4 regions of the Paenibacillus sp. FSL M7-0420 genome follow, and region 1 is predicted to be linked to each of the others. Evidence: riboswitches for the same ligand, from Rfam matches in the RefSeq annotation. Region 1 holds a riboswitch; each other region holds the start of a gene.
The links. A riboswitch is a leader RNA that binds a small molecule or an ion and turns the genes downstream of it on or off. The one in region 1 is predicted to bind cyclic di-AMP.
Positions count from the first base shown of each region.

Region 2: it holds a riboswitch for cyclic di-AMP, as region 1 does, so the genes downstream of both, MKX51_RS31950 (C40 family peptidase) here and MKX51_RS16135 (APC family permease) in region 1, are expected to answer to the same signal.
Region 3: it holds a riboswitch for cyclic di-AMP, as region 1 does, so the genes downstream of both, MKX51_RS01115 (hypothetical protein) here and MKX51_RS16135 (APC family permease) in region 1, are expected to answer to the same signal.
Region 4: it holds a riboswitch for cyclic di-AMP, as region 1 does, so the genes downstream of both, MKX51_RS21110 (hypothetical protein) here and MKX51_RS16135 (APC family permease) in region 1, are expected to answer to the same signal.

Region 1 covers NZ_JBBOCJ010000001.1:3,816,738-3,822,590, forward strand. The annotation lists gene MKX51_RS16130 (ABC transporter substrate-binding protein) at 1-800, opposite strand, end outside; gene MKX51_RS16135 (APC family permease) at 976-2,793, opposite strand; cyclic di-AMP (ydaO/yuaA leader) riboswitch at 2,922-3,082, opposite strand; gene MKX51_RS16140 (disulfide oxidoreductase) at 3,309-3,743, opposite strand; gene MKX51_RS16145 (DsbA family protein) at 3,740-4,504, opposite strand; gene MKX51_RS16150 (sensor histidine kinase) at 4,598-5,853, opposite strand, start outside.
Region 2 covers NZ_JBBOCJ010000001.1:7,395,867-7,401,719, reverse strand. The annotation lists gene MKX51_RS31965 (M1 family aminopeptidase) at 1-1,059, shown strand, start outside; gene MKX51_RS31960 (hypothetical protein) at 1,069-1,902, shown strand; cyclic di-AMP (ydaO/yuaA leader) riboswitch at 2,115-2,253, shown strand; gene MKX51_RS31955 (C40 family peptidase) at 2,311-2,739, shown strand; cyclic di-AMP (ydaO/yuaA leader) riboswitch at 3,128-3,270, shown strand; gene MKX51_RS31950 (C40 family peptidase) at 3,275-3,766, shown strand; gene MKX51_RS31945 (GNAT family N-acetyltransferase) at 4,022-4,507, shown strand; gene MKX51_RS31940 (c-type cytochrome) at 4,635-4,991, shown strand; gene MKX51_RS31935 (4a-hydroxytetrahydrobiopterin dehydratase) at 5,124-5,399, opposite strand; gene MKX51_RS31930 (hypothetical protein) at 5,611-5,853, opposite strand, start outside.
Region 3 covers NZ_JBBOCJ010000001.1:251,354-257,206, reverse strand. The annotation lists gene MKX51_RS01135 (SDR family NAD(P)-dependent oxidoreductase) at 1-352, opposite strand, end outside; gene ytxJ (bacillithiol system redox-active protein YtxJ) at 580-906, shown strand; gene MKX51_RS01125 (glutaredoxin family protein) at 903-1,145, shown strand; gene MKX51_RS01120 (WD40 repeat domain-containing protein) at 1,253-2,584, shown strand; cyclic di-AMP (ydaO/yuaA leader) riboswitch at 2,825-2,994, shown strand; gene MKX51_RS01115 (hypothetical protein) at 3,127-3,582, shown strand; gene MKX51_RS01110 (hypothetical protein) at 4,090-4,296, opposite strand; gene MKX51_RS01105 (family 43 glycosylhydrolase) at 4,411-5,853, opposite strand, start outside.
Region 4 covers NZ_JBBOCJ010000001.1:4,912,079-4,917,931, forward strand. The annotation lists gene MKX51_RS21095 (alpha-galactosidase) at 1-718, shown strand, start outside; gene MKX51_RS21100 (flotillin family protein) at 908-2,338, opposite strand; gene MKX51_RS21105 (hypothetical protein) at 2,357-2,818, opposite strand; gene MKX51_RS21110 (hypothetical protein) at 3,025-3,546, opposite strand; cyclic di-AMP (ydaO/yuaA leader) riboswitch at 3,662-3,844, opposite strand; gene MKX51_RS21115 (TetR/AcrR family transcriptional regulator) at 4,423-5,049, shown strand; gene MKX51_RS21120 (MMPL family transporter) at 5,079-5,853, shown strand, end outside.

The DNA of each region.
Region 1 (5,853 bases):
GCTCTGGACTCCGCAGGAATATCGGTCACGAGATTCGGGAGCTTCACTCCAAGATCGCCATACAATACTGCGCCACTGCTGCGGGTCTCGTCCACGATGAAGAAGTTCTTTGACACCAGCCACAGAACAGCTACTGAATCATCTCCGATCGCCGCAGAGACAGCCGCTTTGGCCGAAGCCGCTTTCTGGTCATAGTCTGCAATAGCCTTCTCAGCTTCTGGTGTTTTATTAAGCAGCTCACCGATTTTGAGCGTAGCCGCGCGCCAGTCACTGCTGACTTCGTCGCCCAGTACATAGGTTGGTGCGATTTTGTTCAGCTGGTCATAGAGACCATTCTGAACCGAGCCTTCCGACTGCACGATATGGAAATCTGGCATGAAGCCGGTGACGGATTCAAGCGGCAGATCATAGCTGATCGGCGGAACGTCCTTAAGCTCAGCAGCGAGGTACGCCTGAGTACCGTTCTTCGTAGACCACTGCGCAACCGGAGTCACGCCGAGTGCTACCAGATAATCCTCCAGATAAGAAGCAATTACACGCTGCGGATTAGCGGGAACGGTCACTTTATGTCCCATGGCATCCGTTACGGTCTTCTCCACAGCGGGTGCAGCAGTTGCTGCAGGTACCGCAGTGGCCTCCGCAGTCGCTTCCACGGTTGCTGCAGGTGCGGTGCTTGCTCCACCGTTACTGCCTGCGTTGCTATTATTATTTCCGCAAGCGGACAGCAGCAGTGTTGTAGTCATAAGTCCGGCCACCGCCAGCTTCCCGCTTCTTGATCCTTGCAGGTTGAACGAAAACATTAAAATACCCCTCCTGTATGTTGTCTTCATGATTGGCAAAAGTCCTTTTACCTTCAGCTTGTCTATACTGATGATATTGATTCTCATTCTCTATGTCAACCAATAACTTATAATAACGACCAAACGGCCGTCTCCGCATCAAGCAGAAACAGCCGTCTTCCTATAATCTTCTATATTATTTATGCAGATGGAAAGGAACCGTGGCGATGACAATGTCCTTCTGATTCATCAGATAGGAGCGGATGAACAGGCTGGTCTGATTATGCAGCACCGCCTGCCACCAGTGCTTGGTCACGAATTGCGGAATCAGGACGGTAATATGATCCGTTGAAGAGGTCTTCCACTCTACTGTATCGATGAACTTCACCAGCGGGCGGATAATGCTGCGGTAGCGGGAGCGCAGGACAATCAGGCGTACGCCGGGGTTCCACTCCTCCCACTTCTGCTCCATCTTGTGAATCTCTTCTTCATCGAAGCCTACATATACAGCGACCACATTATCCGTCAATGACTTCGCATAGCTGATCGAATGCAGTACAGCGCGAGTCACACCGGCGACCGGAACGACTACGGTGCTTCCTTTGATACAAGGCTTATCGGTAGCTGGACAGATCCGCAGCTGATCGGCAATATTCATATAATGGCGGTGAATCCGGTGGAACACGATGATAACAACCGGCAGGAAGATGAAGGCCATCCACACGCTGGAGAATTTAGTGATTATGAAAATCAGGGTGATCGTTAATGTAGTGAGCATCCCCACCGTATTGACGGCGAACTTGCTCTGCCAGCCTTTCGGCTTCGTTCTGTACCATTGGACCATCATGCCAAGCTGCGACAGCGTGAACGGAATGAATACCCCTACTGCATATAATGGAATGAGTCCTTCCGTATTCCCGTGAAACGCCGCTACCAGCACAGCCGACATGACACCGAGGAAAATAATGCCGTTGGAGAAGCCCAGCCGGTCGCCGCGCACCATGAAGGCATGGGGCAGATATTTGTCTTTGGCGAACATGAACGCCAGCAGCGGGAAGGCCGAGTACGCCGTATTGGCTGCCAGGAACAGGATAACCGCCGTAATCCCCTGAATGAAGAAGTACAGTCCGCCGCGGCCGAAGGTAGACTCGGTAATCTGTGAGACCACGGTAGCCTTCTCATCAGGCATGATACCGTACCAGTAAGCGAGCAGCGTAATACCTGTGAACATTACCCCGAGAATGAGGCCCATGAGCATCAGCGTTTTGGCTGCATTTTTCTCCGCCGGCGCTTTGAAGTTAGGAATGGCATTAGAGACTGCCTCAACCCCCGTCAGAGCCGAACAGCCGGAGCTGAAGGCCTTCAGCAGCAGGAACATACTCACGTTCGATACCGCCGAGCCAATCTCAGGAACATGGGCATGGGCGCCGCCGGTCATATATTTGAAGACCCCCGAGATGATGAGCACGAAGATGGAAACAACGAACAGATAGACCGGAATAGCGATGAAGGAGGCAGATTCGGTCACTCCCCGCAGGTTAACAATCGTTAAGAGCACGATAACAGATACCGCTATGAGGACAGTATGATTATGGAGATTTGGAAAAGCTGAAGTGATCGCATCCGTCCCCGCCGAGGCGCTTACCGCCACCGTCAGAATGTAATCCACCAGAAGAGAGCCGCCGGCCAGTAAGCCGGTATGAACCCCGAGGTTGGTTTTGGCTACAATATAAGCACCACCGCCCTGCGGATATGCAAATATCGTCTGCCGGTAGGATAGAATCAGAATGGCCAGCAAGCCCAATACGGCTAATGCAATTGGCAAAGAGTACCAGATAGCGGTGAACCCGGCGGCCACCAGTACAATCAGAATTTGTTCTGTTCCGTAGGCTACAGACGAGAGCGCATCAGAAGACAGGACAGCCAGTGCTTTCACCTTGGATAACTTTTCATGATCGAGTTCGTTCGACTTCATCGGACGCCCGATCAATAGTCGTTTTACCTTGCTTACCATTGTAGTAACAGTTCCTCTCTTGGTTAAGTTGAAATGGGCTTTCCCTGCGCTGTTTTCATAAGTGGATTTCATAAATGCAGGCACCAAAATAAGCATACGGAAATGATCCGCATGCCTAATGTGCATGGTCATTATCCCACTTGTAGCTTACGAGGTTAGCTGGCGGATTCGGACTGTGGTAGCCCTACGGTTACAGGCCCTTGCGGCCCGCTCCGATTCACCCCTTTTGGCCTTGGCCAAAGTGTGGTTCCCCCGTTTTTCCTTCCGGAAAATTCAGCGCATATTCAACTTCTCACAAGGACTAATATTAAGCTACAACACGTCTTCCGTAAAGCGTGGAAACAAATGAAAAAAGAATGAAAAGCACTCAAAACAACCAAATCCATCATCCGGTATGTCTTGATCTTTCATTCTCTTTCATTATCCCTTTAACACGTGATTTTACAGGGTTTTTGCATATTATTTTTTGCTAAAATTAAGGGTATTCTCTTCTCTTCCTTCTGCCCGTCAGCTTCTTACTCAGCAGGCTCTTCTTTGCGTCCTGTCCAGAGCAGAATGGAGATTAAGGCAAAGGCTATAAGTGCAAGCAAAGGGACTGTTACAAAACCGAACCAATTCAGATAATCCTTATTGCACGGTACGCCGATGGTACAGGGAAGCACCTTGCTGAGCGCCGGAATTTTTTGCTCCGCATAATGATAAATCGAGATGCAGCCGCCGATTAGGCTGAGCGGAAGCACATAAGGAATGATCCGCTTGTCCGCCCGGTAGGTGGCAATTCCCAGCAGGAACAGCTGCGGGTACATGAAGATCCGCTGGAACCAGCACAGCCTGCACGGTTCGTAATGCAGGACCTCACTGAGATACAGGCTTCCCGCTACAGCCACCACACAGACGAACCAGGCCAAGTAGAGACAGTTACGCCGGCAGAAGGCAGAGAAGGCGGTCATTGGGCGGCCCCTGCTCCCGCTGCTGCTGTTGCTGCCTGAATCTGGGCGTCAATCGCCTCCATATTGAAAGGCTCATTCACCTTGATTCCGTTCACGAACAAGGATGGCGTATTCGTTACACCCGCATCCGTGCCCACCTGAATATCCCGCTCCAGCTCATTTACATAAGTACGCTCGTCAATGTCCTTGCGTAGCAGGTCATAATCCACCGGCAGCTCCAGCTGCTTGGCGAGACTCACCAGGAAGTCAGGCGTAGCCCATTCCTCCTCTTCATTCCCCTGATTGGCATAGATCGCATCGAAGTACTTCCAGAACGCTTCCTGGTTCTGATGATACACCGATAGGGCTGCCAGGGAGGCCGTTCTCGAATCCTTGCCGATGAAGGCCAGATTCACGAAATAGAAGGCTGCTTTATTCTGATCTACATAGCCCTGAACGATCTGCGGCTTGATGACACCGGTGAACTGGGCGCATGCCGGACATTTGAAATCGCCGAATTCCACAATTTTGACCGGAGCATCCTCCTTGCCCAGCCGCATCATTTCACTGTAATTGAAGGCAACAGGCTTGCTGTCTGAGCCTGCAGGCGAAGAATCCTTGGAAGCAAGCATGAATAAGCCTACAAAAATAATAATGACGATGGCCACCGTACTCACGATAAGAATTCTCGTTTTCTGCTTCTGCTGCTCCTGTTCTGCCCTGCGCTTCTCCTGCTTGCTCATCTGGGGAGCCGTGACATTGTTCTTTTTTGTTTTGCTCAAAGAGAGTTCCTTTCCGTCCTCAGGACTATCGTGATAAAAGAATAGTTACTTTCAAATTATATAATGTTAACTCTCTTGTTGGCAATCGCTGTCTTATACGGCTTCATTCTCCTCTGCTGACTCCCCTTCCCCTGTATCCTTGCCGAAAAATACCTCCGGGGAATGCTCCTGCGACTGCAGCTTAATTCTGAAGAAGAATTGTGTGCCGCCCCCTTCTGCCGGTTCTGCCCAGATTTCTCCTTGCATCAGGTCTACAAGCTTCTTGCAGATCGCCAGGCCCAGACCCGTGCCGGGGTACTTGCGGGTATGCGACCCGTCCACCTGCGAGAAGGACTGGAAGAGCAGCTGTAGCTTATCCGGTGAGATGCCAATGCCGGTGTCGCGTACCATGAATTGCAGCGCCTGAGCGGTCTCCCTGACGCCATAGGACTCCACTTTAACCGTTACCGTGCCGGATGGCGTGAATTTCACCGCATTGCCGATCAGGTTGATGAGAATCTGGCGGATACGCGCAGCATCCCCGGTGAACTTGTCGGGAAGTCCCTCCTCGATCAGAAGCTCCAGAGATAACGGCTTGTCTTGTGTGCTCACCATGAACAGGTCCATACAGCCCTGGAGCAGCGCCTTCAGCCCGAAAGTATCCTTGTTCAGTGAGAGGCCATCCGCCTCCAGCCGGGAGATATCGAGAATATCGCTCATCACATGCAGCAGAGCGTGGCTGCTTGTACTCTGAAGCCGCAGGAGCTCCAGATGCTCAGGATTGCTGATCTCCTCGGACAGCAGCTGGTTGACACCGATAATGCCGTTCAGCGGCGTGCGGATCTCATGGCTCATGGTGGCGAGGAACTCGCTTTTCATCGTCACAGCACTCTCCGCGGCATCCCTGGCCTCCAGCAGCTCATACTGATACTTCATCAGGGCAGTCACATCCTCGGCCACAATATAGACCCACTGCTCCGTATGATGCAGCAAAGGAAAGACAGTGACACTACAGATCAGTTGCTCCCCGCCTTTGCTCCGTACCTTCAGTTCCAGCTTGGAGGACTGCCCCCGTGAAGCGCGCGTTATGGCATCCCGTACGGCCGCTTCATCCCGTTCGCTGTATAGTATCGCCTTATAATTCCCCAGTTCTTCGCTGCTATATCCGGTAATGTCCCGCAGAGCAGGATTAGCACTGATTATCTTCTTGCGAGCAGGATCAATGCAGATCACCATATCAGGGTTATGCTCGAACAGCGCAGTATACCGCTGCTCATTGAAGGCAGCTGACTGGAGTACCCGCTGCCGGTCCCTGTACAACAGGGCAAGGACGATCGACACAATGAACAGGAAGGAGCCGCAGAGGATCA
Region 2 (5,853 bases), 3.6 Mb from region 1:
GCGCCGCAGGTGCCCGGAGTGAAGATTAAGCTCTATCTGGACCCGCTGCATAAGCATCTCCAGGAGCGTTACTTCCAGGCGGCTGAGGCTGCACTGATGGCATTCAGCAAGTGGTATGGCCCTTATCCCTACTCCACCTTATCGATTGTTGTCCCGCCGGAGTCCGGCAACGGGGCCGGAGGCATGGAGTATCCGACCCTGATTACCGCCTTCGGCGCCACGGACACTTCACCGGGCACCTCCCTGGAGCGCACGATCATCCACGAGATCGGGCACCAATATTTCTACGGCCTGGTGGCCAGCAATGAATTCGAAGAAGCCTGGCTGGATGAGAGCTTCACCTCTTATGCCGAAGACCGGCTGATGGAACAGGAATACGGTGTGGTCTCCAGCCTCCCGCTGCAGTCCAGCCTGGTCTCCTCTTCACAGCCGCTTAAGCTGGAGACCTGGAAATACACCGGAGATGATGCCTACACGCGCAATGTATACATCCGGGGCAAGCTGGTGCTGAAGGATATCGAACGCATCGCCGGGACCAAGAATATGGACGCCATCCTCGCCGCCTATGCCCGCAAATACCGCTTCCAGCATCCGACCACTGCCGACTTCCAGAAGGTTGTGGAGAAAGTGACCAAGCAATCCTGGCAGACGTATTTTGAGCGGTATGTCTATAGCGGGGGGGCACCCGACTTCGCAGTTGACGATATCAGGCTTACGGTTAAACAGGACAACAGCGACAGCGGGGGGAGCCGCTATAGCGCTGTGGTCGATGTAAGCAATAAGGGCAGCCTGTACCCCGATGTTCCCGTGAAATTCACCTTCGCAGACGGGTACACGGTGCAGCAATACTGGAATGGCGAGGGTAAGGCTACCTCCTTTGAATTAACGTATAAAACGCCGCTGGTCTCCGCAGAGATTGATCCGGGGCATTCCATTCTGCTGGAGAGCAGGCATCTTAATAATTTCAGAATGGCGGAGCTTGAGCCGCGTACACTCTCCCGCTGGACGCTTAGTGCATCAACTCTGCTTGAAACCCTGCTCGGAACTCTTGTCTGGTGAGGTGAAGGAATGGTGAAAAGCTCAATTGCCCGCGGTTGGATCAGCATGAAAGAGCAGTTCTATATATTGATCCTGCTATTTATCTACCGGCTGTTCTGGGGATATTTCCTGTACAAATTCATTAAAAGCGCGGTTGTCCCCGTCCTGCTCCGCTACCCGGATGCGAACGCCGGCGGCAGCGGAATAGGCAGGCTGCTGTATTATATCGAGGGGCAGACCGCGCTGCGCACCGACCCCGCCGTCCAGCACTGGCTGTGGATGCTGCTTGCGCTGACAGTGCTAAGGCTGCTGGTGACTCCCTTTATCCGTGCAGGGCTGCTGCACGAGCTTCACCAGGAGCGCGCCGGAGCGCGGGGACTGTTCTTTTTTCCCGGAATGAGAAAATATGGGCTGCCGGTGCTGGTGTTCAGCCTCGTTGAATGGGCGCTAACCCTCCTGCCGCTCTATTGGCTGCTTCCGCGTATGTACCGTCATCTGCTCAGCGGCGTTCTCGATGTACAGCTCCTGCTCAAGCTGGTGCCTTATGTACTGGGCTGGCTGCTCTATCTCTTCCTTGTCCGCAAGCTTCTGCTCTATATGCAGTTCGGCTACACCGCAGGTACCGGTATGTTCTCCTCGCTGCTGATCTGCCTGAAGGTGCTGCTGCCTTCCATTGGTATATCCATCGTTCTGGGGGCGGGAAGCCTGGCCGTCATTCTGCTCTGCAGCGCCTCTGCTCTGTTCTATCCCGGGTTGCCGGCCCTTATGCTCCGCCAGGCAGCTCCGCTGCCCTCCACGCTGTTCAATATGTGGGGGATCGCTGCCCAGTACCACCTCTGGTCCAGTAAATCATTTCCACAATAATAAGCTGCTGAAGCGGCATACTAAAGAGAGTCACAGCCCCTCTATCCGGGAGCAGGACTCTTTTTTGCTTGAACGGAGGACAAAAGCATTTGCAAAAGGCTAAATCCTCTGATACAATGATGGCTGTATCAGTAGTAACAAAGTTGTAATCTTTCAAGCAAAATCTTCCGTAACTATTGCAATTTAAGCTATGCCGATAAGTCACTGTTCTGGTGCACAAAACGCCGAATTCCCTGCACCGGGAAGTGGGGGAACCATATTTTGGGTGAATTGATCTCGCTTTAGAGGGGTCATAGGGGAACCTTCTACCGAATCCTTAAGCTAACCTCGCAGGCCCTGGAAGGAGTACATCTTTTGATTAGTCAGAATTTCAAGAAAAAATGCACCGCGGCAGCGCTGGGTCTTGTGATGGTATTCACACTCGGAGCGGGCAGTGCCTTCGCAGATTCCAAAATGGATACTGTGATTTCAAAAACCATTGGAACGTCGTATAAAACCGGAGGCACAACCACCAGCGGCTTCGACTGTTCCGGATTTACCAAGTATGTGTTCAAGAATGTCGGGCTTACCTTGCCCCGCACCTCCAAAGCACAGTACAAAGTTGGAACAAGTGTATCCAAGAGCAACCTGCGTTCAGGTGATCTCGTGTTCTTCAATACTCTGGGTAACGGAGTGTCCCATGTCGGTATTTATGTTGGAAACGGGAAGTTCGCACAGTCCTCAAGTTCACGTGGTGTAACCATCAGTTCGATGAGCCAGTCCTACTGGGCCAACCGCTACGTTGGCGCCAAACGAGTAATGAGCACAACAGCCTACCAAGCTGTCGCTTACGATTGAACCCTTGAAGCATACCCCGAATATTTCAGCCTCTAACAACTAAATGTAACTTATACGAGCCCGGGATGATTATTGCCGTAATCATTTCCGGGTTTTTCCTTTTCCTTATTCTACCTTTTACACCGAATTCGCAGCCTTGAAACAGCATTTTCTTGCAAAAATAAAGAAATTATCATATAAATTAACCCCTGCGCATAGATATGAGTCTTTCGAAAGGGCTATAACTCTAAAAAACAGCAAAAAAGATGCATTAATATGTTATAAGTGATTGCCAAGCGCCTTAGTCTTTGTTACAATTATCGCAGTGATCTTTTAGTAACATTTTTGTAATTATTGAATCGCTTTTAACAAAGGTTTTGTCATGTATTGAATGAACCGCTAATCCTAATCAACAGTCGTGCCGAGTTCCCTAATGAATTAGGGAAACGGGGGAACCACTTTGGGTGAATTGACCTCCTATTCTAAGAGGGGTCATAGGGGACCTTCAACCGAACCCTTAAGCTAACCTCGTAGGCATTGGAAGGGGTATTTACTTTTGAAGAAGAAGCTAGCAGCCGCAGTACTAAGCTTGTCCATTATCTTCACCATCGGAGCAGGAAGCGCTTTCGCGGATTCCAAAATGGATAAAGTGATCGACAAAGCCATCGGAACCAAATACGTGTCCGGCGGTACATCAACTAACGGGTTTGATTGCTCCGGATTTACAATGTATGTTTTTGATAAGATCGGCATTAACCTGCCCCATCAATCCGGCTCCCAATATCAGATGGGCTCTGCTGTATCCCGTGACGAGATGAGACCGGGCGATCTTGTATTCTTCAATACAAGCGGTAAGGGCGTATCCCATGTCGGTATTTATGTTGGTGACGGCGAATTCGCCCATGCCTCTTCCTCACGTGGTGTAACCATCAGTTCGCTGAGTGACAGCTATTACGTCAACCGCTACGTTGGCGCCAAGCGAATCATGAGTACAGATGCCTACAAGACTGTAGCTTCGGATTCCCAAGACAACGATGATGTACAATAATCCTTTGTAACCTAACGCTCTTTTCCGAGATTTTTGCCGAAATCTTGGAGAAGGGCTTTTTTTGTCTATAAAATTACTTACCCGTCTCTATATTTGTAAAACACCGATTCTGCACTTTCGGAAAATATATTTTGGCGTTTGTCAAGTTTCTGTATTTCCGCAAGGAATTTGCGTCGAAACTCGCTGTTTTTGTATATAATTAATATAAAGAATGATAAGTATAAATTGATTTCCCCTGGAAGGAGGCCTCCCCTAATGATTAGCTCCCCGCTAACCTTTTACGTGGTGCCTATGGAGCCGCAGCATGCCGCTGAGATCTGTGAGTGGAGCTACAAGCCTCCGTATAATATTTACGGCTGGATGTCCTGGGAGCAGATGCAGGCGCTGGGCGTGGAGTTCGGAGACCCGCAGCTGCGCAGCGAGCAATATGTGTCGGTAGTGAACGGACAAGGCGTTCTGTGCGGCTTCGCCCAGCTCTTTCCGATGGAGGGGATAGTCCGGCTTGGAGTCGGAATGCGGCCCGATCTGTGCGGTCATGGAATGGGGCATCTGTTCATGAAGGCTATTGTGCAGGCAGCACAGACCCGTTACCCGGAACGCGAGATCGATCTGGAGGTGCTGACCTGGAACCAGCGCGCCATCCGCGCCTATCAGAAATGCGGGTTCACCATAACAGATACCTATGAGCGCCGTACCCCGACGGGCAATAAGCCTTTTTATTGCATGGTCTATGAGGAATAGCACCGGAGAATGAGGTGTTTTCAAAAAAATGGATCATTTGTGTTCATTTTTTTGACACACATACTATGATAACGCTTCACCATCCGCTATAATGGAGTCAGCAGCTTACATGGAGGGACGGATGCAGATGCAGAAATGGATCATGAGCGGTTTGTTTTTTGCCGCCTGTGCCTTTGCAGTAATCTTAATGTTTACCTTACCCGGGAAATCCGAGGTGGCGGAACAGAACAAACCGACCATGCCGGAGGTTGTGCTGGACGCTGCGGGCGCAGAAGCCACAGTGAAGGCCAATTGTATCTCCTGCCACGGTGACCAGCTTCAGGGCGGGGCGGGGCCCAGCCTGCAGCAGGAAGGCGCTTCGCATGACGCAGCTCAGATCTACAGCATAGTCACCAAGGGCCGCGGACAGATGCCCCCCTTCAAAGACAGGCTGGCCCCTGAAGAGATTGCGAATGTAGCCCTATGGCTGGCCGAGAAGAAATAATCCGCAACCTGTACTCACACCATGCTCCTTATTCTAAATGTATAATGCCCGTGACGAGGATAACGAATGATCCTTGCACGGGCATTTTCTATTGATCAGATATTCCTGTTGTCTCCATAGGGGCCTTGTCCTCTAGCGGGTCTTCTCGAATGCCTCATTAAATTCATGCGCCTGGCGGAGATCAAGCTTCTCCACATCTGCAGCCAGCCGCAGAACAACCGTCTTGTAATCAATGGTGATATGCGGGTGATGGTCAAAGGCCTCCGAAATTGCCGCTACCTCATCCACAAAGGCAATTCCCTTCATATATTCACTGAACATATATTTGCGCACCAGCCTATCCCTCTCCAGCTTCCAGCCCTCAAGCTTGCCGATCTGCTCCTGCAGTTGTTCCTCAGTTAATTGCAATTCGTTTCCTCCCTTGCTAAGTTAACGGTTCCTTCAGCCTGCTCTTCTTCTTCAAATAAAACATCCCTCAGCTTCTGAAAGTCCAAGGGATGTGCCAGGCCAAAGATTTTTGATTAAATGTATTCTGACATCCCGGAAATTAGTACTCCACTTCCAATTTTAACATGGCCGGATGCCCGGGACAAACCCGCTGCCGCATTTTCCCCCTGCTTTATACAAGAACGACCGAAGCCAGATCCTCATCACCCAGCAGAATATTAATGCGGTGTGTTTCTTTATCGTACATCACAACTCCGCTGCCCACCTGAATGACCGGCTCGTTGCCCAGCGCGTAGAACAGGTCTTCCGCAAGCGCCTCCCACACCTCCTGCCTCGATTCCTCCGGCAGATTCGTCCACTCTTCAGGCTCCATTTCAAAAAAAATGTACCCGTCTGCAATCCGTCCAACGGCTCC
Region 3 (5,853 bases), 3.6 Mb from region 1:
GCGCACCCAGCGTGTTCACGTTATAAATCTCCGCCATAGCTTCATCATCCATATCCACGAGCACCGTTGCATCATCAGACTTGTGGATAATCCCTGCGTTATTGATAATTATATCAAGGTGCCCTGTACTTCCGGCAATACTCCGCGCGGCCTCCTTTACGCTCCCTGCACTGCCGATATCGAGAGGGACCAGCCTCAGGCTATCCGGGTATTGCGCTTTCAAAGCTTCAAGTAGCGCAGGGTCCGGCAAATACTGTCCGGCAAACACCATGTATTTACTCTCTAAAAGAGAGCGAACCAGGTACAATCCGAGTCCACGGTCAGCACCGGTGACACAAGCAACCCTTTTCATAAGCTCCCCCCTCATATCTGCATGATTATGCACTGAGCCTAAGTTCATCCCTCTCACATTAGCATGGCCACCGGCCGTTAACAACGTCCTGCAAGGGAGGGGCAGGCTTAGCTGAACTTTCTTTTGCTTTAATTTTGAACTATGCTACAATCATGATTAATAGTTGTTAACAACACAATTGTTGACAACAGGTTTCATTCACTCTTACACAGGAAGGTGATTCTAAGGTGTCTATTCAACAGATCCATACTAAGGATGAACTACAGCAATATATCGGGCAGCCCGGCAAAAAACTGCTCTTCAAGCACAGCACCACCTGCCCGATCAGCGCCAAGGCCAACGAGGAATTCCAGGCCTATGCACAGCATTCAGATACGCCTGCAGCCGTGGTTCATGTGATCGAAGACCGTCCTGTCTCCAATCAGATTGCTGAGGATTTCGGGATCAAGCATGAATCCCCGCAGATTTTCCTGCTGGAGGACAGCGAGGTCCGCTGGAACACCTCACACTGGAAGATTACCCAAAAAGCGATAAAGGAAGCAGTGGAACAATGAGCGCGAACGTAATTGTCTATTCGACCTCCGGCTGCGGCGAATGCAATCAGGTGAAGCAGCTGCTGGAGAGCAAGGGCATTCCCTTCGAGGTCCGGGATGTGATGACCAGCTCCGTCTATCAGGAGGAAGTGGAGAAGCTGGGCTTCATGGGCATTCCAGTCACCGTATCCGGGGACCGGGCGGTCAAGGGCTTCAATCTCCCTGAGCTTCAGGAGCTTATGGATGCTGCTGTTCTGTAATATACGCAAAGGTGCTGTCCTCTCAACGGGAGCAGCGCCTTTTTTTTGCGATTCATCGATGAAATAACTGTATATTTATATATATCTGGAAAAGGAGGCTTGATCCTTTGAAATGGCTACAGGATGAGCATGCCGCCAAATGGCGTGAAGAAGGACAGCGTTATGTGAGCGACGTCAATCAATTCGTACATAAGGGTCTGACAGAAGGCTGGGACACAGCGGGAAATGAACCCGCAGAGGATACACGCGGGGCCCTCGCCGCCAAAATCTATAAGATGATTCGAGGAGCTAATGAGCACGGTGAGATTGCTGAGCTGCGGGAGCAATTGCCGGCGGCAACGTGGCCGCTCTCCGGGCACTTTCAGAAGGAGATGCAGGCGATTCGCGGTATCCATTTCATAAGTGATGATGCTGTAGTGTTCAGCACCGGCTCACCTTGGGAGAAGAATGCAGTTGTGGCTGTACATAAGGATGTTATTTCCGTATTCGACGAATTTAGCCTGGTTGGGGCATCTCCTGACAATCAGTTCTATGCACTCGCGGGCACGCAAGGGATTACTATTCTGCAATCCATGAACAGCGCATTACAGGGAGAAGTAGTGGCCGAGCTTTCGTGGCGGGAGCTGAATGGAACGATTCAAGCGCTGGACCCGGACTTTACCGTTTTGAACATAGACCGCCTGGATCAGGAGTTACCCTTGGAGCAAGTTATTCCTTTTAACGGCGGTCAAGCGTTATTGCTTGTTACAAGTCAGGGGATTATCCTGGTCCAGCAATCGCAGGAGAAGCCATGGGAGGTGAAGCTGCTGCATCCTGACCTCGAAGAATATAAAGCAGATGAGATGGAGCATATTGAGATCGACATGCCGCATGGTGCTGTCTCTCCGGATGGAAGATGGATTGCCTATGGCAGCCAGGGCAGTGATCATCTTTTATATGACACAGCTTCAGGGCAGGTTCACTTATTCAATCCGGAATCCAGTTACCCGCACTATACTATATTTACGAAGGACCAGCATAGTGTATGGTACAATGCCTGCCACTTCTACAATGGCGTTACTCTTGCCGTGTCCCTTGAAGATCTAGAAGCAGGCAAGCTCCTGCCAGATCAGGAATATCCGGTCGTTAACGGGGAAGCCCGGGTGTATGCGGCGGCAGCGCTGAAGGACGGTGTTGTCATTGGCGATGCCTATGGCTACTTGAGGCTCGTTGATGTAGAGGGGCGGGAGCTGTGGCGTTATTATGCCGGAAGCACCATTTCCGGATTAGCTGTCAATCCGGATGAGACCATGCTGGCCGTGGGGACTTATGGAGGGATGCTGCATTTCCTGGACCTTCATGCCACTGAACGCAGCGACTATGAGATTACAACAGGAACCGTTCGTGAGATGAAGCGGATGATTGCCTGGAAGAATCAGAATGGGCCGCTTTGGTGGTGAGCTGATACATGGGGGAACCCTTCTTCTCCGCCGCCGTCTGCCAAAAATAAAAAACGGCGATTGAGCGAGATAAATGGCAGATAATCTGCTACATATATGAGTTTTCGCTTCCATTTGCATAACCAGTCAGCCATTTGCTGAAAACAAGGCGAATAGCACTCTTTTCCATTTTTACAAACCCCCTCTGAAGAGAGTATGATTCGTGTTGAAAGCAAATGAATGCATTCATGAAAATGAGCATATGCATGCACGCTGAATTTCCGTCATGTGGAAAACGGGGGAACCATCCGGCCGTCAGGCCGACTTGGGGTGAATCCGAAGGAGAATGCCACGCGCAGGTCTCCGGCAGGTAGGGCGACTCTCACCGTCCGAATCCGACAGCTAACCTCGTAAGCGTAAGGAGAGAGCCCTGATCCGCCACGCTTTTGTGCCAGGCGTCTTAAGCCTGTTACCCAACCGCAGGCAGAGGTCCTCCTCTGCCTGCGGTTTTTTGCGCGCTGGAATGAACTGCACAGTATAGATTCAGGAAGGAACGTGACCACATGCCTGACCCCTTATCGCCCAAACTAACAGCCGCTGCCGGATTCAACCCCTACACCCAGCAATATAGCGGTCCCGTCTATGCGCTTAGCTGCCTGCTGCTGGAGCAAGGCGCCCGCGCCGAACAAGCTGCAATCGCCACCTTCGTAGCACTCCATCCACTATGGCTGAAGGGCAGCCTCTCAGGTGACGGCGCTGCTGCGGCTGCCTACAGAGAGTGCATCCGCCAGTGTGCCATGCTCACCCACGACCGCAGCCGATATGCTTCTGCGCTGCTTAACTGGGATGATCACGTTGCCAGTGCCTTATGGTACGGCATCCAGCTCCCCCTCCCCGACATCAGCCAGATTCTGGAGTGCAGCATTCCCGAGCTAAAGGCCCAGCTTAGAGGAATACGCGAACAGATGGCAGCCGCACATTCAGCCTTGCCTGCGGTCCACCGCCCTTCAGCGGGGTGAGACTGGGAATAACGCAGGATACGCGGAATATAGGAATGAGTGTGGCGGAATTGGTTGGATGTGGCGGAAATAGGGTACGGATGCGACAAAAGGAGATGGATAGCGGACCATGCGGACTACAGATCCGCTATTTCAGCAAATGGGACCATTCCGAAGGCCATGCGGACTGAGAGGCGCTTAATGAACCAATTTTGCCTCATTTTGCGCTCCATACAGCCCTTTAGCGTCCTCTCAGTCCGCTCCGGGAAGATAATCAGTCTTTTTCACAAAATAAGGGCCGCTGAGTCCGCAAAATCCCCCCACAAAGTGGGGCTTTAGCGTAGGTGATGACTCAGGTACTTTGCGGGGACCCCAAACATATAAATTCTATCAAATAAAGCCGCAGCATCCGCCGCGACTTAATCCTTGACTCTCAGCATCAGCACCCATACAGTGCCTGGCTCACCTTACATAGCTAACCATCCCATGCACTGCTCCTGTCTCCGCCGGCCGTTCACTACATAGAACTCAGCTCTTGCCCTTGCCGCCCTTGCCGCCCTTGCCGCCCTTGGCAAACCGCCAAAAAGCCATACAGCAGCCGAGCAGTCCGGCTCCCAGCAGAAGGGTCTGTAACGCACCCAGCCAAGTCGACTGATCCGACGGGATCAGGCTGCTGACAATAATGAGCAGGATAGAAGCCGCGACCAGCACGGGGGTTTGTCTACTTTTCTTCACAACCATTCACCACTCCTAAAGACTAATACTACTAAGGTACACCATCTCCGGCGTTTTCACCAGTTCACCACGGCTCCGGGCACACCCGGGCGGAAGAACGCAGGGCGTCCTTGGCTAGTAATTCTTCACGCCATAATAGTCAAAATCAGCGAAGGAGTCATGCTGGTGAGCATCCACGGAACCAATGAAATTGAACAAGCCTGTAAATCCGCCAATCTCCCCCGGCTCCCCGTTCACGCCTTCATCCGACAAATAGAGAACATCGATATTTTCTACAAAAGCTTGCCAATCCCCGTTATCCCCGAAGCGGTAAAGGATACTCGCGATGCCTGCATTATAGATAAGCTTGAGCTCCGCTGTCTCTTCAGGGACTGGAATGTAATTGTGGACCAGCTCGATGCGCTCTCCCAGCTTGGCCTGAAGTACGTATAGAACGGTACCCTCTGATTCGGAGTGGGTCAAGTGAACGTACAGCCAATTATTCGAATCATAGTATAGCCCCAGACCTGCCGTTTCCGAGTAGTGATCGGGATGAAATTCCACCCTGGTTTGCACTTCATAATGAAGGGAAGTTGCACGCGTGGCCATAATCGCCGGATGGATCTGCGAGAAAAAAGAATTCTCTCCATGAATGCGTAAGCAACCCGGACGTTCAACCGTATTCACCCATGCCGCTTGCTGGTCCCGGTACGGAGTCAGAAAATGAAGATCATATTTCTCCTGATTAAAATCATCAAATACGTCATGAGAGAGTCCACCCGTCTCTAATTCAACACCTGTCATCCCCTCAACTTCCATTTTCGCTACATTCGATCCATCCTTCATTTCCAGCCAGCCATCCTCTGTCCAATGCATTTTTTGAATAGAGGTTTCACGGCCTAATGGATTCATTAGCGTTCCTTTCACAGGGCGTGACATGAGATGAGCAATATACCATTCGCCTGTTTGGGTTTGAACTAATGAGCCATGACCTGCTTTTTGCATAATTGAACTTGGATTATACATCTCAAAATGCCCGGCATCCGGATTCCCAAGTGAAAATAGATGGCGCGGCGAGGAGGTGATGATCGGCTCTCCCGACGGATGCGGTTCATAGGGACCAAAAATATTCTCCGCACGTCCCAGCTCAACACCATGAGCATAACCAGTTCCGCCAGCAGCTAATAAAAGATAATACCTATCTCTATATTTATAGATCTGCGGTGCTTCAGCACAACCGCGGCTGGTGAAGCCTTGCGTCACCCGGTGCCACTTCCCAACCATTTTACCCTCATTCAAATCAAATTCAGCAATCACAATATGTCCAGGGGCTTGGTACCCTTCACGGGTCTCCCATTCAAGGATCGACACATAGTGCTTACCGTCTTCATCATGGAAGAGTGCCGGATCGAAACCAATGGAGGTCAGATAGATGGGGGCCGACCAAGGTCCATGGATATCCTCTGCCCACATGGCATAGGAATCCGAATTAAATTCACGGCCTGCCATGTTTAACATATGCGAATAGGCTAACCAGTACCGTTTCGCCCTAGGATCGTAGGATAGATGCGGCGCCCA
Region 4 (5,853 bases), 1.1 Mb from region 1:
GAGCTGCTCCGGCGGCGGCGGCCGGTTCGATCCGGGCATGCTGTTCTATATGCCGCAGACCTGGACCAGCGACAACACCGATGCGGTGGAACGCCTGGCGATTCAGTACGGCACAAGCATCGTCTACCCGGCCAGCAGCATGGGCGCACATGTATCTGACGTTCCGAACCATCAGGTAGACCGCATTACCTCCCTCGCTATGCGCGGCGATGTAGCGATGAGCGGTAACTTCGGCTATGAGCTGGACCTCACAAAGTTCACTGAAGCGGAGAAGGACCTGGCCGCCCGGCAGATTGCCCAGTACAAGGAGATCCGCACGCTGGTGCAGCAAGGGGACATGTACCGTCTGCTGAGTCCGTTCGAGGGCAGCGGTGAGACCGCCTGGATGTTCGTCAGCGAGGACAAGACCGAAGCCTTCGTCGCTTACTTCCGCGTACTCGCGAGACCTAATCCGCCAATCTCGCGCCTTACGCTCAAGGGACTGAACCCGGAGCTGGATTACGTGCTTGAGACGGGGGCAAAAGGCAGCAACGAGCATCTTCACGGCGGCGCAGAAGCTTCTTCGGCAACAGAAGGCGACAGCTCCGCTCCGTTCCGGACCGCCTTCGGCGGGACACCGCTCGGTGGAGACCGCCTGATGCGCATGGGTCTCGTAGTCTCCGACCTGCGCGGAGATTATGCAAGCTGCACCTACCGCCTGAGAGCGGTGCAGCGCTGATCTGTAGCTTTCGTTCTGCGGGCGGTGCAGCACTGATCCGCAGCTTCCTTTTCACTATAAGACTTATGCACGGTTTAGCTTCAGGCATACCACAGGCGTCAGCCTCCTTTAGGAGATTGACGCCTGTTTTTTTTGTGGAAAGATGCAGTCAGGAAGGCGGCTTGCTGGCGGTTTATTAACGACTAACGCCTACTCCTGTTCCTGCCCCTGTTCCCGGCCAAGCAGTCCGCTGAGCGCCTCCGTTACGTTCATGCCGGTCAGCGTCTTGGTCAGCTCAGGCACCTGGGCCATGATTTTGGCGATATCGCCGGTGATTTTGTTCACGCCTGAGGAAGCCCCGTCCTGGGAGATGACGGTGATCTTGTCTACCTTGGCCAGCGGGGAGGCGATTTTCTCAGCCAGCTCGGGCAGGATTTTCAGGAATTCCACGGTCAGGGCGGCTTGAGTGAACTGTTTGTATGCTTCGGCCTTCTTCTGCAGCGCTCCCGCTTCCGCCGCTCCGGCCAGCTGGACGATCTCCGCATTCGCCTTGCCTTTTGCCAGCTCCGCCTCGGCTGTTGCCAGCCCGCGCTTAGTCGTCGTAGCGGCTTCGGCTTCCGCCTCCAGAATCTGCCGCTGCTTGGCAGCTTCCGCCCGCATAACCGTAGCCTGATTCTCCGCCTGGGCAGGCTTGATCACCGTTGCCTCCAGCTCCCGCTGTCTCAGCTCAACCTCGATCTCCCGGACTGTGCGGTTGGCTTCGGCCTCCATCTGTGTGATCTTGACCTGTTCCGTAACCAGTGACTGCTTGATCTTATTCTGCTGCAATTCGTACGCCAGATCCGCCTGCGCCTTCTTCACCTCGGTCTCCAGCTTGAAATCAGCCTGCTTAATATTCAACTCCTTTTCGAACAGGGATTCCTTCGCACGGGCGGCGGTTCCCGCTTCTATGGTCGCCTGATGGGCATTGGCTTTGGCAATGGAGGATTCCTTCTCCGCTTCGGCTTGCTTGATCTGAATGTCGCGTTCGGCCTCAGCCTTGGCAATACTGGCATCGCGGCGGATACGCTCAATCTCGGGCACCCCCATATTGTCGATGTACCCTTTGTCGTCGGTAATCTTCTTGATGGTGAAGCTGACCACCTCCAGCCCCATCTTGTCGAGGTCCTCCGAGCAGGTCTCCCGCATCTTGCTGTTGATCTCGTCAGGGGTCTTCAGGATAGATTCTACGGTGAGCTGGCCGATCAGGCCGCGCAGATGACCCTCCACCGAATGCAGAATAATTGTCTCTCGGTCTTCTTCCGGCCGGTCAATGAACTGCTCGCTGGCTGTGAGAATAGCGGTTGGATCGCTTTTAATCTTAATCTGGGCGACCGCCTCCAGGTTCAGCTTGATGCCCTGGCGGGAAAACATGGCCTGCGCCGGGATCACATCGAAGCTCATCAGCATCATGGAGATGGTTTTATTGTTCTGGAAGCCGGGGATAACGAATGTCCCGCCGCCCTGGACCACTCTTTTGCCGCCGAGACCGTATACGATCATGGCCTGATTGGGCGGAACCTTTTTATACGCGGTCACAATACTGGTTAACGCCAGCAGAATTACAACAACAATAGCTCCGGTTACATATAAAATTAACATTTGCTCCGACACTCCCCGTTAGTTTTGTTCCATTTCCCTCTCGAACAAAGTGACCGCTGCGATCCCCTTATCCGTCTTCACAATAATCACCCGATCGCCCCGCAACAGCGACTGGCCGGATTCGGCACGCACGCCGATGGAGCGCATGGTCCCGTGCAGCACATACTTCATCTCTCCCACGGCCCCATTCGCTGCGGCGATGCTGATATAGCCGAGCTGGCCTGCCGGGTCATAATCAAGTTCACTCATACTGCTGTCATACCGGGTCATCACCCGGGCCAGCACCGTGTAGAGCAGGATGCCCGGCAGCAGGGCGATCAAGGTACAGACCAGTACCACGGCGAACAGCTGCATCCCGCTGAACTGGACAAGCAGATACCCCGTGCCGCCCCAGACGGTGACAAACACCATCAGCGGAAGAATCGGCAGAAAACCAGGCCCCCCGGCATCGCCTCCCCCGACATGCAGGTGGCCTTCCAAGCCGTGCCCATGAATACTGCCACTGAGAATAAGCAGAAGTCCAACCCAAAAGCAGACGATAAATACAGTAGCGATGGTAACCCCCTCCTTTCAATGGATTGGTGATACGGTAACTGACTAGTATGAGGATGAATAAACCGACTAATTATTGTTGTTATACGTCTTTTTTTCACTTCCACTTGTCGCTATTGCCCCTAATTTCCACTTTAGGCTGCCTGGTTGTGTATGGCAGAGGCGCAATTGGATTCAAGGGCACTTGTGCTCTTCATTTGCTCATTTAGCCAACTTTCCTGGAATTCAGGAGCACTAGTGCTCTTCATTTGCTCGTTTAGCCAACATTCCTGGGATTCAGGTGCACTTGTGCTCTTCATTTGCTCGTTTAGCCAACTTTTCTGGAATTCAGAGGTACTTGTGCTCTTCATTTGCTCGTTTAGCCAACATTCCTGGGATTCTGGTGCACTTGTGCTCTTCATTTCCACCTCCAGCCCACTTCCAGCGCAATCAGTGGGATTTATCCCTCTCATTTCCGCATCCAGCCCACTTCCAGCGCAATCAGTGGGATTTATCCCTCTCATTTCCGCATCCAGCCCACTTCCAGCACAATCAGTGGGATTTATCCCTCTCATTTCCTCTTCCAGCCCACTTTCGGCTGCATCTGAGGGATTTATCCCTCTCATTTCCTCTTCCAGCCCACTTTCGGCTGCATCTGAGGGATTTATCCTTCTCATTTCCACCTCCAGCACACTTCCTCCGCAATCAGAGGGATTTATCCCTCACCTGCACAGCAAAAAGACCACAGCAGCAGCAGGGCTCTCCGTGGTCGGTTAATCGATCATGGCGCTCATCCTCTCTCTTCGAGGCTTACGGGGTTAGCTGACGGATTCGGGCAGCGAGATTGCCCTACCTCACCAGAGCCATAGTATCACGCTGGCAAGGATTCACCCCGGGTACTCAGCAGCCCATCCTTAAGCCGCCTGCACCAGTTGGTTCCCCCGTTCCCGTTACGGAATTCAGCCATTTCAAGAACAGTGTCATTTCATTCGGTTGTTGATTGAATCTTACGCCTGTAGCCATTTAATGTAAAACCTCACGGATGACAAAAGAAGTCAAAAATGCTGTCCCTTCGGGAATGAAGGCGCATTCTTCAGTTCGGCTCTTAACCGCCCGGCGATTTGCTCCTGCTATCGTCTGTTTACACCAACGTTACTCTTCCTCTCACTTACTTCTCTTCCTACGCCCACTCCCCTGCTCATCTGCTCATCTACTCACTCTTTCTTCTACTTACTCTCTCTTCTACTTACTCTCTCTTCTACTTACTCTCTCTTCTACTCCTATACTCACTAACTTCTCACTTACTCACCTACTCACTTACTCACCTACTCACCTACTCTTCTACTCCCACTCACATCCTCATCACTTTCCTCTATCCTACTTCTCATAAACCTTACCCCCCCACCTTTCTTCCCCATCCCACTACTCAAAATTTGAAATATTCACATTTCCGTCACTTGATGCTCATTGTGCAATCTTTCCCTTTGAGCAATAATAGAACCTATAGATTCTATAGCGCCTTTAACTTTTGAAGAAAGGAGGACCATTGAAATTTGAATTCCAAACTGAATTTGCGGGACAAAAAAAAGGAAGCCACCTTCTACGCCCTAGCCGTAGCGGCCTTCGAGCTTGCGCTTGAGCATGGCATGGATGGCTTCATTGTTGACGATGTTGTTCAGAAGGCCGGGTATTCCCGGCGGACTTTTGCCAATTACTTCTCCTGCAAGGAAGAAGCAGTGGCCGCCTATTTCATTGGCAATATTGCTGCCAAAGAGAAAGAAGAAGCGAATAACACGCTGGCCGGTCAACCGCCGGATGCTACACCGCTTGATGTCCTGTACAACCTGCTGAAGCTGCAATTCACCTCGGAGTTCCTGCATAAGCTGCGGCAGTTCGTCTCCCTGGCGAATCAATATCCGTCTCTGGAGCCTTACATTCTCAATGTCTTCCGGCATTTGCAGATCACAGCCCAGGAGACACTGGAGCAGTTCACCCGTGGACGGTATGCCGATGGATATACCCACCTGCTGGTAGGTGCCGTCTATGGGGCATTCGTGCCTATCTTGGACGGACGGCTGAATGTCATGCTGCCGGGCGAACAGCTGAGTGAAGGCTCCGATGCCATGCCGTTTGAACAATACCTGAATTCTATGTTTGCTTATTTACGTAACGGCTTCTAAATTCACAGATAAAGAGGAGAAACCACTACATGTCTACCTTTCTATACCGCTTAGGGAAATCGGCTTATGCCAAGCCTTGGGCCTTCATTGCAGTCTGGATCATTGTACTCGGAGTTGTAGGCACCCTGATTGGAGTCAATGGCATTCAATCCAGCTCTGAGATGAAAATTGAAGGCACAGAGTCGCAAAAAGTGCTGGATAAGCTGACAAAAGAGCTGCCCGCTGCAGCCGGAGGCCAGGCTAGTATCGCCTTCACTGCACCGGACGGCGAACGTCTGGATACGCCTGAGCGGTCCGCACTATTGCTGAAGGCCATTAATGATGTATACAACATGGAATATGTCATAAACCCTGTAGAGCTCGCAGCACAAGCAGCGGCCGCCGCTAGTCAAGCCGCTGCTGATCCTTCCGCCGCTACGGGCCAAGCCGCTGCCGATCCTTCCGCCGCCGCTGGTCAAGCTGCCGCCGATCCTTCCGCTGCTGCCGGCCAATCCGCCGCTGATCCTTCCGCCGCCGCTGGTCAAGCCGCTGCCGATCCTTCTGCCGCTGGTCAAACCGCTGCTGATCCTTCCGCCGCCGCTGGTCAAGCTGCTGCTGCGCAGGCGATGCCGTTCGGTCCGCTGATTGCCGAAGGCGCTCCGGTTCCCGGCGTGATGCTGTCGGCTGACGGCAGTATTGCCCTATTCCAGTTCCAGTTCACGGTTCAGCAGACCTCTCTGCCATCGGAGGTGCCGGATAAGATCATCGATACCGTAACCGAGGTGGAACAGTCCGGTTCAGGCATTACCGCGATTCCAAGCGACT